DNA from 2 places in the Actinoplanes sp. NPDC051405 genome. Region 1 is predicted to be linked to the other one. Evidence: riboswitches for the same ligand, from Rfam matches in the RefSeq annotation. Region 1 holds a riboswitch; the other holds the start of a gene.
The links. A riboswitch is a leader RNA that binds a small molecule or an ion and turns the genes downstream of it on or off. The one in region 1 is predicted to bind thiamine pyrophosphate.
Positions count from the first base shown of each region.

Region 2: another riboswitch for thiamine pyrophosphate. It lies ahead of ACZ6S4_RS42525 (ECF transporter S component); the one in region 1 lies ahead of thiE (thiamine phosphate synthase).

Region 1 is NZ_JBVJIR010000023.1:5,574-12,820, forward strand. Features, by position in the region: gene ACZ6S4_RS37755 (ABC-F family ATP-binding cassette domain-containing protein) at 1-1,054, shown strand, start outside; gene ACZ6S4_RS37760 (DinB family protein) at 1,058-1,570, opposite strand; TPP riboswitch at 1,715-1,826, shown strand; gene thiE (thiamine phosphate synthase) at 1,841-2,464, shown strand; gene thiO (glycine oxidase ThiO) at 2,461-3,498, shown strand; gene thiS (sulfur carrier protein ThiS) at 3,495-3,692, shown strand; gene ACZ6S4_RS37780 (thiazole synthase) at 3,694-4,434, shown strand; partial or broken gene ACZ6S4_RS37785 (thiamine phosphate synthase) at 4,428-5,051, shown strand; gene thiD (bifunctional hydroxymethylpyrimidine kinase/phosphomethylpyrimidine kinase) at 5,174-5,941, shown strand; gene thiC (phosphomethylpyrimidine synthase ThiC) at 6,024-7,247, shown strand, end outside.
Region 2 is NZ_JBVJIR010000032.1:31,992-39,238, forward strand. Features, by position in the region: gene ACZ6S4_RS42515 (energy-coupling factor transporter transmembrane component T family protein) at 74-877, opposite strand; gene ACZ6S4_RS42520 (ABC transporter ATP-binding protein) at 874-2,271, opposite strand; gene ACZ6S4_RS42525 (ECF transporter S component) at 2,274-2,846, opposite strand; TPP riboswitch at 2,920-3,024, opposite strand; gene ACZ6S4_RS42530 (alpha/beta fold hydrolase) at 3,100-3,915, shown strand; gene ACZ6S4_RS42535 (DUF6328 family protein) at 3,963-4,508, shown strand; gene ACZ6S4_RS42540 (hypothetical protein) at 4,486-5,091, opposite strand; gene ACZ6S4_RS42545 (Fur family transcriptional regulator) at 5,122-5,529, opposite strand; gene ACZ6S4_RS42550 (ArsR/SmtB family transcription factor) at 5,526-5,843, opposite strand; gene ACZ6S4_RS42555 (metal ABC transporter permease) at 5,840-6,730, opposite strand; gene ACZ6S4_RS42560 (metal ABC transporter ATP-binding protein) at 6,732-7,247, opposite strand, start outside.

The DNA.
Region 1 (7,247 bases):
GCTCGAGGCGCGGCTCAAGGAGTCGTCGAAGTCAGTGCTCTACGTCTCGCACGACCGGGAGCTGCTGGCCCAGACGGCGAGCCGGGTGGTGGCCGTCGAGGGTGGCAGCGCGTGGACGCATCCCGGTGGCTTCGCGTCGTGGCACGAGGCCCGTTCCGACCGCCACGAACGGTTGCTGGAGCTGCGCCGGCGCTGGGACGAGGAGCACGAGAAGCTGCGTGAGCTGGTCTTCACGCTGAAGAACAAGGCGGCGTACAACGACGGGCTGGCGTCGCGGTATCAGGCGGCGCAGACGCGGTTGCGCAAGTTCGAGGAGGCCGGGCCACCGCCGTTGCCGCCCAAGGAGCAGTCGCTGCGGATGAACCTGCGCGGCGGGCGTACGGGAAAACGCGCGGTGATGTGCACCGGGCTCGAGCTGGAGAATCTGACGTTCCCGTTCGACCTGGAGATCTGGTACGGCGACCGGGTCGCGGTGCTGGGCGCCAACGGCACGGGCAAGTCGCACTTCCTGCGGCTGCTCGCGGCCGGCGGCACCGCGCCTGACGTGGACAACAAGCCGGTCGACGGGGCACCGCTGGCCCACGTGGCGCACAACGGTGTCGCGAGGCTCGGCGCCCGGGTCCGCCCTGGTCACTTCTCGCAGACGCATGACCGGCCGGAGCTGCTGAAACGCACCCTGGTGGAGATTCTCTGGCGGGGTGACGACCACCGTTCCGGGATGGACCGGGCGGGTGCCATGAAGGCCCTGAACCGTTACGAGCTGGCGGCCCAGGGCGATCAGCTCTTCGGCACGCTGTCCGGCGGCCAGCAGGCGCGTTTCCTGGTGCTGCTGCTGGAGCTGTCCGGCGCGACTGTGCTGCTGCTCGACGAGCCCACGGACAACCTGGACCTGGCGTCGGCCGAGGCGCTGGAGGAGGGACTGCAGGCGTTCGAGGGCACGGTGATCGCGGTGACCCACGACCGCTGGTTCACCCGCGGCTTCGACCGTTTCATCCTCTTCCAGAGCGACGGTGAGGTCGTGGAGACTCCGGAGCCGGTCTGGGACGTCCGCTAGCGGCTATTCGCCGGTGGCGCCGTCGAGGCGTTCGCGGAGCAGGTCGGCGTGGCCGTTGTGGCGCGCGTACTCCTCGATCATGTGAGTGAGGACGTAGCGCAACGAGAACGCGTCCTCGCCGTGGTGGCCCACGTCGTCGAGTGATCCGGCGGCGTCCACGATGGACCGCGAGTGGACACATTCCGCCCGCCAGGCCGCGAACGTCTCCTCGGGGTCGGCGTCGGTGGCGTCGAAATCCACGGCGCCGGACCCGGGGCGTGCCCAGAGCGGCGCGCAGTCCTCGCCGTTCACCACGGTCCGGAACCAGCTGCGCTCGACCTGCGTGAGGTGCCGCACCAGGCCGAGCAGGGAGAGGCCGGACGGCGCGACGGCCCGCTCGCGGAGCTGGTCCGGTGTCAGCCCGGCGCACTTCATCGCGAGGGTGTCGCGCTGACGCTGGAGGAAGCCGGTCAGAGTGGCGCGCTCGTCCGCCACCTGCGGCGGTTCACTTCGCGTATCGACGGTCACGACCGTGATCCTGCCCACCCGTGAGGCTCGGCGGAAGCGAAATTTCGGGTGCCCATCACCGCAGCGTGCGGGCACTGAGCGACGACGCGAACACCCACAGTGGAGGGATGTGGGGGTTTACGGGCGGGGGGACGCGGGTTACCGTCTGCTCGGAACCAACCCCACGGGAGTCCGGTGCACCGGGCTGAGAGGGGGGCTGTCGCGGCCCCCGACCGTCGAACCTGATCCGGGTCATGCCGGCGCAGGGAGGAGTGTGTTGTGGGCCCTGCCTTTCCGCACCTGCACGTCATCACGGACGCCCGGCACGGCCGGCAGCCGTTGGTCGTCGTGGCCGCCGCCATCGCTGCCGCCCGGCGGCTGGACGCGTGTCAGCGCCTGGCGATCCAGGTCCGGGTCGAGGACGACGTCAGCGACCGGGACGCGTACGACCTGGCCGACGCCGTCCTGGAGCTGTGCCGCCCGCATGGCGTGTTATGCCTGGTCAACGACCGGTTACACGTGGCCCTCGCGGTCGGCGCGGACGGTGGGCACGTGGGTGCCGCCGATCTGCCGGTCGCGGTGGCCCGCAAGGTACTCGGGCCCGTGGGCGTGCTGGGCGCGACCTGCCGGGATGTCGCTGCGGCCCGGGCAGCGCGGCGGGCCGGCGCGTCGTATCTCGGTGTCGGTCCCGTCTTCGCCACCACCACGAAGACCGGATTGCCGACTCCGCTCGGGCCGGCCGCGGTGGGGACCGTTGCTGCGGCCGTACCGGACACACCCATCGTCGCCATCGGGGGAGTGACCGCCGGCAACGCGCGGTCGCTGGTCGGCGCCGGAGCCGCCGCGGTCGCGGTGGTCGGCGCCGTCGCGGCGGCGGCCGACCCGGGCCGGGCGACCGAGGATCTGCTGCGGGCGCTGGCATGAGCAGCACCGATGTCGTGGTCATCGGCGGCGGCATCATCGGGCTTTCGATCGCGTGGCGGTGCGTGCAGCGCGGGCTGACGGTGACCGTGCACGACAGCGGTGGCGACGACGGCGCCTGGTACGCGGCCGCCGGCATGCTGGCCCCGGCCGGTGAGGCGGGGTTCGGCCAGGAAGCGCTGACCGAGCTTATGGTCGACTCCGCCGCGCGGTGGCCGGACTTCGCCGCTGAGCTGCGGCGCGAGACCGGCATCGACGTCGGCTACGACACGGTCGGCACCCTGAGCGTCGCCCTCACCGCCGACGACCTCGCCGAGGCGCGACGGCTGTGGGAGTACCGCCGTGAGCACGGCCTCGGGGTGAGTCCACTGCTGCCCAGCGCCATCCGCGAGCTGGAACCGGCGCTGTCACCACGACTGCGCGGCGGTGCCCATGCTCCCGACGACCGGCAGGTTGATCCGCGGCGGGTTGTCGCGGCGCTGCGGGCCGCCCTCGGACCGGCGATCGTGCGCGAACGGGTAGCGGACCTCCCGGCCCCGCGACCCGTGGTGGTCGCGGCGGGATCCGGGACGGCGGCACTGACCGGGCTACCCGTACGGCCGGTGAAAGGCCTGGTACTGCGGCTGCGCGGCGAGCCCGGACTGCTGCGGCACGTGGTCAGCGGCTGGGCCGACGGGCGGCACGTCTACCTCGTGCCGCGCGCCGACGGTGAGGTGGTCGTCGGCGCCACCCAGGAGGAACGGGTGGACGCCACGGTGACCGCCGGGCAGGTGCTCGACCTGCTGCGCGCCGCCACCGATCTCGTGCCCGACCTCGGTGAGTGCGAGCTGGTCGAGACGCTCGTCCGGCACCGGCCGGCCACCCCCGACAACGCGCCGTTGCTCGGCGCGTACGGCAAGGGCGTGGTCGTCGCCGCCGGGCACCACCGCAACGGGGTGCTGCTCGCCCCGGTCACCGCCGATCTGATCGCCGAACTGGTGGCGACCGGGAAGTCGGCGCCACTGCTGGACGCGTTCGCACCGGGGAGGTTCGGATGAAGGTCATCGTCAACGGCGCCGCCCGCGACGTCGATGTGGTCAGCGTCGAAGGGCTGGTCGACCAACTGACCACTGCCCGGCGCGGCGTCGCGGTCGCCGTCAACGGGGAGGTCGTGCCGCGGTCGTCGTGGCCCGCCGCCCGACTGCGGGACGGCGACCGGGTCGAGGTTCTCACCGCGGCGCAGGGAGGCTGAGATGTTCGGCGAATCCCGGCTGATCCTGGGCACCGGCGGCGCGGAGAGCCTCGCCGCACTCGAGGCGGCGATCGTCGCCTCGGGCACCGAACTGGTCACCGTCGCGCTGCGCCGGGTCGACGCCGCGGGTCCCGGCCTGCTGCCGATGCTCGACCGGCTGGGCATGCGCATCCTGCCCAACACGGCCGGCTGCTACACCGCGACCGACGCCGTGAAGGCCGCCCACCTGGCCCGCGACGCGTTCGAGACGGATCTGGTGAAGCTGGAGGTCATCGGGGACGAACGGACCCTGCTGCCGGACGGCGTCGAGCTGTTGCGGGCGGCCGAGACACTGGTCGCGGACGGGTTCCAGGTGTTGCCGTACACGAGCGACGACCCCATCCTCGCGCGCCGGCTCGCCGACGTCGGGTGTGCGGCGGTGATGCCGGCCGGGGCGCCGATCGGGTCGGGACTGGGCATCTCCAACCCCCATTATATCCGGCTCATCCGCGACAGCGTGGACGTGCCGGTGGTGCTGGACGCGGGCATCGGCACTGCCTCGGATGCGGCGCTGGCCATGGAGCTGGGCTGTGACGCCGTACTGATCGCCAGTGCTGTCACCCGGGCCGTCGATCCGGCGCGGATGGCCGCGGCGATGCGGCACGCCGTCGAGGCCGGGCGGCTGGCCTTCGGCGCCGGCCGGATCCCCAAGCGCTACCACGCGCTGGCGTCCACATCGGACGAGGGGCGGCCGGCATGGTGATCCCGTCCGGCATCGTCGTGCTCACCGACCGCCGGCTCGCGGCGCGGCCGCTCGTCGAGGTGGTCGCGGCCGCGGTCCGCGGCGGCGCCGAGTGGGTCATCCTGCGCGACAAAGATCTGGGGTACGCCGAAAGGTACGCCCTCGCGGAGAGTCTGCGCGCGGTGGTTCCGGTGGGACGACTCGTGATCGCGGGCCCTGATCCGCTCGGCGGCGACGCCGTGCACCTGTCGGCCACCGACCCCGTGCCGCCGGGTGTCGGCCTGGTCGGCCGTTCCTGTCATGGGGCGCCGGAGCTGTCTACTGCGGACTACGTGACGTTGTCGCCGGTGTACCCCACGCCCACCAAGCCTGGGTATGGGCCCGCGCTGAGGCCGGACCGGGCGGCGGCACTGGCCGGTGGGATGCCGTGGCTGGCTCTCGGCGGGGTGCACTCGGCGCAGCGCGCGGCCGCTTGCGCGGCTGCCGGGGCGAGCGGGATCGCGGTGCTGGGTGTGGTGATGGGCGCGGGCGACCCCGAATCGGTGACCCGGACCCTGGCGCGGGCCTTCGCGGAGGCGGTGGAGGCGCGACGCGGCTTCGGACGAAGCGCCGGCCACGGCGAGGGCGGGACACCGGACCGGGATGTCGCTCAAGGCCGGGGCATGAGCAGTGATTGGACAGCGGGCATGACGCCCAACGCCGGCGGAAGCGCGGGCACGACGGGCGGGAGCGGGTCGCAGGCCGGGGCGGGGGTGTGGGCGTGACGCCGCGGGTGGTGTTGACCATCGCCGGGTCGGACAGCGGGGGTGGGGCCGGGATTCAGGCCGACCTCAAGACGTTCGCCGCGCTCGGGGTTTATGGCGTTTCTGTGCTGACGGCGGTCACCGCGCAGAACACGCTCGGCGTTACGGCCATCCACCCGGTGCCGGTGGACGTGGTGGCGGCTCAGCTGGACGCGGTGCTCGGGGATCTGGCGCCCGATGCGGTCAAGGTGGGCATGATCGGGGACGCCGCGGTGGCTGAGCTCATCGCGTCCCGGGTCGGTGAGCTGCCGAACCTCGTTGTTGATCCGGTGCTCGTGGCCACCAGCGGGAGCCGGCTGTCCGGAGTGGACGCGGTCACGCCGCTGCTGCCGTACCGCTGCGTCCTGACGCCGAACCGGCAGGAAGCCGGCGCTCTGGTCGGTCACCGGGTGACGACGGTGGCCGAGGCGGCCGACGCGGCCGCCGAGCTGGCGGCCCGCGGTCCGGGCGCCGTCGTGGTCACCGGCAGTGAATCCGCCGTGGACGTGCTGCACGCGGACGGGGTGACCACCGTGCTCGACGGTGACCCGGTGCCCAGCGGCAACAACCACGGCTCGGGGTGCACTTTCTCGTCGGCGATCGCGGTGCGGCTGGCCCAGGGCGACCCGTTGCCGGTGGCCGTGCGCGCCGCGAAGGACTACGTGGGGCGGGCGCTGGCCGGCTCCCGCGACTGGAAGCTCGGCGCGGGACCGGGCCCCCTGGACCATTTCGGCTTCTCCCACTGAGGAACGACTGACCGGCTGTATCGGCGATCGGCGGTTCCGTGCTGCCGAATGCCGCCCTGTTTGCCCCTATATAGGAGGAACCATGAGGCGCAAGGTGTACGTCGAGGGCTCCCGTCCGGACCTTCAGGTGCCGTTCGCCGAGATCGACCTGACCGGGGACAACCCGCCGGTCCGGCTCTACGACACGTCCGGCCCCGGCAGTGACCCGGAGGTCGGCCTGCCGCCACTGCGCGGGCCGTGGATCGCCGAGCGCGGTGACGTGGCGCCGGTGGCCGGTCCGGGCACGCCGCTGGCCGGCACCCGGCCCACCCAGCTCGCGTACGCCCGGGCCGGGATCGTCACGCCGGAGATGGAGTTCGTCGCGATCCGGGAGAACGTCGAGCCCGAGGTCGTCCGGGAGGAGATCGCGGCCGGGCGAGCGGTGCTGCCGGCCAACGTCAACCACCCGGAGATCGAGCCGATGATCATCGGGTCGCGCTTCCTGGTGAAGATCAACGCCAACATCGGTACGTCCGCGGTGACCTCGTCCGTGGCCGAGGAGGTCGAGAAACTCACCTGGGCCACCCGGTGGGGCGCCGACACCGTCATGGACCTGTCCACCGGCAAGCGCATCCACGAGACCCGAGAGGCGATCGTGCGCAACTCCGCGGTGCCGATCGGCACGGTCCCGATCTACCAGGCCCTGGAGAAGGTGGACGGCGACCCGGTGAAGCTCTCCTGGGAGGTGTTCCGGGAGACCGTCATCGAGCAGGCCGAGCAGGGCGTCGACTACATGACCGTGCACGCCGGGGTGCTGCTGCCGTACGTGCCGCTGGCGGTGGACCGGGTCACCGGCATCGTGTCGCGCGGCGGCTCGATCATGGCGGCCTGGTGCCTGGCCCACCACACCGAGAACTTCCTCTACACCAACTTCGCCGAGCTCTGCGAGATCCTCGCGCGCTACGACATCACCTTCTCGCTCGGTGACGGGCTGCGGCCCGGGTCCATCGCCGACGCCAACGACGCGGCCCAGTTCGCCGAGTTGCGCACGCTCGGGGAGCTGACCCACGTCGCCTGGGAGCACGGAGTGCAGGTGATGATCGAGGGACCGGGACACGTGCCCATGCACAAGATCAAGGAGAACGTCGACCTGCAGCAGGAGCTGTGCGGCGGGGCGCCGTTCTACACGCTCGGCCCGCTGACGACCGACATCGCGCCCGCGTACGACCACATCACCTCGGCCATCGGCGCGGCGATGATCGGCATGTTCGGCACCGCGATGCTCTGTTACGTCACGCCCAAGGAACACCTCGGCCTGCCCGACCGG
Region 2 (7,247 bases), on a different contig from region 1:
GTCAGTGGTCACCCGGCTGCGGTAGGTCACCCGGGCGGACTCGGCCACCCTCGCCGGTGGCGCGTCCCGACGTTCAGCCGATGATCGGCCGGAACAGTCCGAACAGGACGCTGGTGGTCAGGGCGGCGGCGGACACCAGCGTCGCGCCGATCATGAGGGCAGCGTCGGCGCGGCCGAAGGTCTGCCGGCGGGCGTACGTCCTGGGCGTGCCCGCGTCGAAGCCCCGCGCGTCCATCGCCACCGCCAGCCGCCCGCCCCGCCGAAGGGCCCCCACCAGCAGCGCGAACGCCGTCGACACGAACAGCCGCAGCTTGGCCACCGGGTTGCGCCCGGCGTCGATGCCCCGCGCGCGGCGGGCCAGGCTGAGCATCTGCCACTCCTCGCCGAGCAGCGGCACCAGCCGGAACGCGGCCAGCGCGCCGATCGCGAACCGGGCCGGCGCCCGCACGTTCTGCACCAGGGCATCGGCCAGGTCGGTGGGGTCGGTGGTGGCGAACACGATGATGCCCGGCAGCGCGATCGCGAAGACCCGCAGCACCATGCCCAGCGCGGTGACCAGCACCCCGGTGGTCACGTCGAACGGCCCGAGCGTCGCCACCGTGGCCCCGGTGCGCTCGGCCGCGAACAGCACCAGCGTGATCACGATGCCGCCGGCGGCGAGCACCAGCGGCCAGGCCCGCCGGAACAGCGTGCCGTAGCGCATCCCGAACAGCGGCAGCACCGCCAGCTCGACGGCCAGGGCGATGGTCGGGGTCAGCGGATCCAGGGTGGCGATCAGCGGGGCGCTGAACAACAGGGCGGCGGCGAGCTTGGCGACAGGGTTGCGCCGCGCGAGCGGTGCGGTGCTGGCCTCGAAGGTCGGCAGGGTGAGCGTCATGCGGCCCGTTCCAGGCGGTGGACGGAGCCGGCGAGGGCCGCCACGAAGTCGTCGTCGTGGGTCACCGCGACGATGCCGTGGCCGTCGTCGCGCAGCCGGGCCAGCAGGTCGACCAGCTCGATCCAGGTACGCCGGTCCTGGCCGAACGTCGGCTCGTCCAGCACCAGCAGCTGCGGCGCGGTGGCCAGGGCTGTCGCCACGCTCAGCCGCCGCGCTTCCCCACCGGAGAGCGTGTACGGGTTCGCGCCCGCCAGCTTCTCCAACCGCAGCCGTAGCAGCAGCTCGTCGACGACCCGGCGGACCTCGGCCTCCGGGCGCCCGATCCGGCGCGGGCCCAGCGCCAGCTCGTCGGCGACCCGGTGGGTGACGAACTGGTGCTCCGGATCCTGGAAGACCGAGCCGATCCTCGTGGTCAGCTCGGCCGCCCGCCACCGGTGCGGCGCCCCGCCCGGGACGGCGTCGATCGTGCCCGAGGTGGGCTTCAGCAGCCCGCCGAGCAGCAACGCCAACGTGGACTTGCCCGCGCCGTTGGGGCCGGTCACCGCCAGCACTTCGCGCTCGTGGGCGGTCAGCGTGGTGGGCGCGAGGCGGTTGCGCAGGGCGGCGGCTGTGGCGCGTACCAGAGGGGCACCCGGACCGGTGACGGCCCGGCGGGGGGCGACCGGGTGACCCGGCACCCAGACCCCCTCGTCCGCCAGCCGGTCGCCGTGCGCCGCGAAGACCGCGTCCGGCTGGCCGTCGGCCCGGACCCCGCCGCCCGGCTCCAGCACGACCACCCGGTCGACGAGCGTGAGCGCCTCCGCGACCCGGTGCTCGACGAGGATCAGCGTGGTGTCATCGCCCAGCGCGCGGGCGACCGCGGCCCGGATCAGCGCCGCCCCGGCCGGGTCGAGGTTGGCGGTCGGCTCGTCGAGCAGCAGCAGGCCGGGGCGCAAAGCGAGGGTGCCGGCCAGCGCCAGCCGTTGCTGCTCACCGCCGGACAACGCCGCGGTCGGCCGGTCCCGGCCGTAGCCGAAACCGACCCGGTGCAGCGCCTCGTCGACCCGCGGCCAGATCTCCCCGGCCGGTACACCGCGGTTCTCCAGCCCGAACGCCACGTCGTCGCCGCTGCGCGACATGACCAGCTGGGTCTGCGGGTCCTGGAAGACGATGCCGACCCGCTCGCGGGCCTTGCGCGGGTCGAGCCCGTCGATCTCGACCGTGCCCTCGGACTCGCCGGAGTCCTCGGGCAGCAGCCCGGCCAGCGCGGCCAGCAGCGTGGACTTGCCGGCCCCGGACGGCCCGAGCAGCAGCACCCGCTCGCCGTGCGCGACACGCAGGTCGACCCCGCGCACCGCCCACGCCTTACGACCGGCGTGCCGCCACCCGAACCCCCGCAGGACCAGCTCGCCCATGGTCAAACGGCGGCGCGTTCGCGACCGGAGGCGAAGCGGTCCAGCACGCCGGTCTGGGCCAGCGCCCGGACCAGCAGGATGCTGCCCAGACCGGCCACCAGCACCGCGCTGACCGCGGTGATGGCGATGTACGGCAGCCGCAACGTCGCCCACGACGTCCCGCCGTACCAGACGAAAGCGTCGTAGACGGACGCGGCGATCCCGGCCGCGGCCGCCGCCAGCGCCGCCACCGGCAGGTTCCACACCCGGTACGCGAACGCGGCGAAGACCAGCTCGGCCGCGGCCGCCTCGATCGGTCCCTGCAGCACCAGCGTCCAGCCCCAGCTGGTGCCGAGCGCGACGGACACCAGGGCGGCCAGAGTCAGCGTGTAGAAGGCCGCGCCCGGCTTGCGGATGACCAGGGCGCCCAGAACGGCCGGCACCAGCCAGACGCCGTACAGGATGGCCCGGCCGGGCAGCGGGATGGCGTCCGCCGGGCCGTTCCAGAGCAGGCCCCAGGCCCAGAAGATGACCCCGAACGCGACCGCGATGATCGAGGCGATGACGATGTCGATGGTGCGCCAACGGTGCTTCATGTGATGTGCCTCCCAGCTCGTACCGGGAGGAGACGCGACGCCGTGGCCGGGGACGTCTCCCGGACACGGCGCGGCTGGAGAAAGACCGAGCTCCCTGCGCTGGCATTACCCAGATCAGGTTCGAGGGTCTGCGGTGTCACCCGCACTCTCAGCGCTGTGCGCTCCCCTGTCGGATTGCATGTTTGTTTCGGTGCTTGTGTTTCGATGAACGCTAACACCGTACGGCTGTACGGGACAGCGTAGGAGGCGTCACATGCGGATCAAGGCCAGAGGTCTCACCTTCGACGTGTACGAGGGCGGCCCGGCCGACGGTGCACCCGTGCTCCTGCTGCACGGTTTCCCGCAGGACCATCGTGAGTTCGACCTGATCCTGCCCCGGCTGCACGCGGCCGGGCTGCGCACGTACGCCCTCGACCAGCGCGGCTACTCACCCGGCGCGCGCCCTCCCGCGGTCGCCGACTACCGCCTCGACGAGCCGACCGCCGACGCGGTCGCGGTGCTGGACGAGCTCGGGGTCGCCCGGGCGCACGTCATCGGCCACGACTGGGGCGCGCAGGTGGGCTGGTTGCTCGCCGACCGGCACCCCGACCGGGTCAGCACCCTGACCGCGGTGTCGGTGCCGCACCCGCGCGGCCTCGGCGTCGCCCTGCACAACCAGCCGTCGCAGAAGCTGCGCTTCGCCTACATGGGGGTGTTCCGGTCGCGGGTCGCGGAGCGGCTGCTGCTCGGCGCCGGCGGTACGGCGCTGCGGCAGATGATGCGCCCGATCGGGGCCCGGGCCGGCCTCTACGCCACGGCCATGCGCGAGCCGGGCCGGCTCACCGGTGCGCTGAACTGGTACCGCGCCCTGTCCAGTGGTCAGCTCGCCAAGGTCGGCAAGGTCACCGTGCCGACCACGTACGTGTGGAGCGACGGCGATCCGGTCGTCGGCAAGCCGGCCGCGCTGGCCACCGCCACCTGGGTGGAGGCCGACTACCGGTTGGTGACGTTGCGCGGGATCGGCCACTGGATCCCGGAGGAGGCGCCGCGCGCGCTGGCGGACGTGGCGCTGGCCCGCATCGGCGTTTGACGCCGTTCACGTCCGGGCAACCATCCGTCCACCGAGAAGGAGGTTCGATGGCCGCCGAGAAGCGACGGAGCAAGCACGAGACCGAGAAGCAGCGCTGGGACCGCAATTTCGCCGACCTGCTGCAGGAGCTGCGCGTGGCTCAGACGGGCGTGCAGATCCTCTTCGCGTTCCTGCTGACTCTGCCCTTCAGCAACGGCTTCCCGAAGACGACGGACTTCCAGAAGGACACCTACATCGTCGCGTTGCTGTCAGCCGCGGCGGCCACCGCGATGATCATCTCTCCGGTGGCGTTCCACCGGGCGTTGTTCCGCCAGGGCCGCAAGCCCGAGCTGGTCCGCTATGCGCACAAGATGGCCACCGGCGGCCTGGCGTTCATGCTGATCTCGATGGTCAGCAGCGTGCTGCTGATCACCGACTTCCTGACCAACATCTGGGTCGCGCTGATCCTGACCGGCATCGCCGCGCTCTTCTTCCTGACCTTCTGGGCCGCCGTCCCGTGGGCCCGCCGCAACTGGGTCGACGATGACGACGAGGAGGAGGACGAGGAGTTCGCCGAGGACGCCGCCGAACCTAATGAGACTTCGCGGGCTTGAGCCCGAGGTCCTTGAGCTCGAGCGCGGCCAGCGCCTGCACCGCGGCGGCGTCGCCGTTGCGCCAGGACTGGGCGATGTCCGGGCCCAGCTTGGCCAGCTCGTTCAGCGGCCGGCTGGCCAGGGCCCGCAACGCCAGCAGGTCCTGACCGGCCGGCTCTGAGCGCACCTGGGCGGCCACCGCGGCGCGGCGCATCCAGCGCAGCCGCTTCGGCAGCCACAGGAAGAGCACCAGCGCCAGCGGGACGGCGATGATCAGCAGGGCCATGGTCAGCGCCAGATTGTCGACGACTTCCTGCTGCTGGCGACCGGCCTCGGCGATCGACTTCGCGGCGTCGGCGGCGCTGTTGAACGGCGCGGTGAGGTCGTCGCCGACCAGCGGCACCCGGCCCACCTTGCCGCCGATGTCGCCGAGGTTGCCGGCGATCCCGGTGCCCGCCTCCTGCAGTTTCTGCCCTGGCACGCCGAGTTTCTCGACCATGTCGTTGATCCAGAGGCCGGCCCGGATCCAGGCGTAGACCCAGAACACGACCAGGAGATCGGTCAGCAGCTGGCGGACGGCGATGGGCAGCCGGTCGGCGTACATCTTCACGCGCGACAGCGTCCCACGCGCGGGCTAGGAACGCTTCGCCGCGCACTCCGGGCACGTACCGAAGATCTCCATGGTGTGCGAGACGTCGACGAAGCCGTGCCGGCCGGCGACCTTGTCCGCCCAGGTCTCCACCGCCGGGCCCTCCACCTCGACGGCCCGCCCGCAGGACCGGCAGACCAGATGGTGGTGGTGGCCCTGGCTGCACCGGCGGTAGAGGTGCTCGCCGCCGGGCGGGCGCATCACGTCGATCTCGCCGGCGTCGGCCAGACCCTGCAACGTGCGGTAGACCGTGGTCAGGCCGACCCGTTCGCCGCGCTCACGCAGGATGGCGTGCAGCTCCTGGGCGCTGTTGAAGCCCTCGGCATCCGCGAGAACGGCGCTGACCGCACTGCGCTGCTTGGTGTTGCGGACAACAACGCTGTCCTCCGTCATGAGACCTCCCTCGCATGGCTGACGGCATCGGCGACGATGTGGGCGACGTGTTCGTCCACGAGTGAGTATGCGATCTCGCGGCCCCGCCGTGCACCCCGCACCACGCCGGCGCCGCGCAACACCCGCAGGTGCTGCGAGACCAGCGGCTGCGGCGCGCCCAGCTTCTCCACCAGCTCGTGCACGCAGCGTTCGCCGGCGCCGAGCTCCGCGACGATCGCCACCCGGATCGGCGCGGACAGCGCGCGCAGCAGCTCGCCGGCCGCCTCGTACGCCTCGTAGCCGCTCGTCGGCACAGGTGCCACGTTACTGCTCATCGGGCCTCCGCCTGCAGCACGACCTCGGGCGGTTCCAACTGGGCCGCGGCCTGCTGCCGGCCCGGGGCCGAGCGGCGGCGCAACACCCGCCAGGTCCCGGCGCCGACGGTCACGGCGACGAAAGCGGCGATGGCCAGGATGACGATCGTGGCGCCCGGCGCGGTGTCCACCTCGCCGGCCAGCCAGACCCCGGCGGCGGCCGAGCCCACGCCGATCACCATGGCCGCGGCCATCGTGCTGCGGAACCCGCGGGTGACCTGCTGGGCCGCCGCGACCGGCACCACCATCAGCGCGCTGACCAGCAGCAGGCCGACGGTGCGCATGGCGATCGTGACGGTCACCGCGGTGGTCACGGCCATCAGCAGATTGAGCGTACGCACGGGCAGCCCGGACACCCGGGCGTACTCCTCGTCGTTGCAGACCGCGAACAGTGCCTGCCGCAGCCCCAGCATCGCGACCAGCACCGCGACGCCGAGGACCGCGATGACGATCAGGTCCTGCCGCGACGTGGTGGTCAGCGAGCCGAAGAGGAACTGCATCAGGTTGGCGTTGCTGCTGTCCTCGGAGAGCCCGACCAGCACCACGCCGCCCGCGATGCCGCCGTAGAAGAGCAGGGCCAGGGCCAGGTCACCGGAGGTACGGCCACGCTCGCGGACCAGCTCCACCCCGATCGCCCCGATGATCGAGACGACCACCGCGGTGAGCACGGGGGACTGGTTCAGCAGCAGGCCGACGCCGACGCCGGTGAGCGCGACGTGCCCGATGCCGTCACCGATCAGCGACAGCCGCCGCTGCACCAGGTAGATGCCGAGCGCGGGGGCGATCAGGCCGATGATCAGCGCACCCAGCAGCGCGCGGATCATGAAGTCGTAAGCGAAGAGGTCCATGTCAGTTCGCCGGCATCCGGTCGGTGGGGGCCACGCAGATCCGGGCCCGTTCGGCCTCGGCGTGCGGGTGGACGTGGTCGTGGCCGGGCTCGGCGTGGTGGCCGGCCGGCTCGGGCACCGCACCCTCGTACGCGATCAGCCCGTGGTGCACCACGACGGCCTTGTCGATGAGCGGCCCGATCGGCCCGAGCTCGTGGGCGACCAGCAGGATGGTCCCGCCCGCCTCGGCGAAGCGGCGCAGCGCCGAGGCGAAGGCGTCCTGGCTGGCCGCGTCGACGCCGGCCGTGGGTTCGTCGAGGATCAGCAGGTCCGGCCGTCCGGCCAGGGCCCGCGCGATCAGGGTGCGCTGCTGCTGGCCGCCGGACAGGGTGCTGACCGGGTCGGCGATCCGGTCCAGCAGGCCGACGTCGGTCAGCGCGGCCCGGACGGCCTCGCGGTCGGCGGCCCCGGACGGCCGGAAGATGCCCCGGCGGGCCAGCCGTCCCGACGCCACGACCTCGCCGACGGTCGCGGGCAC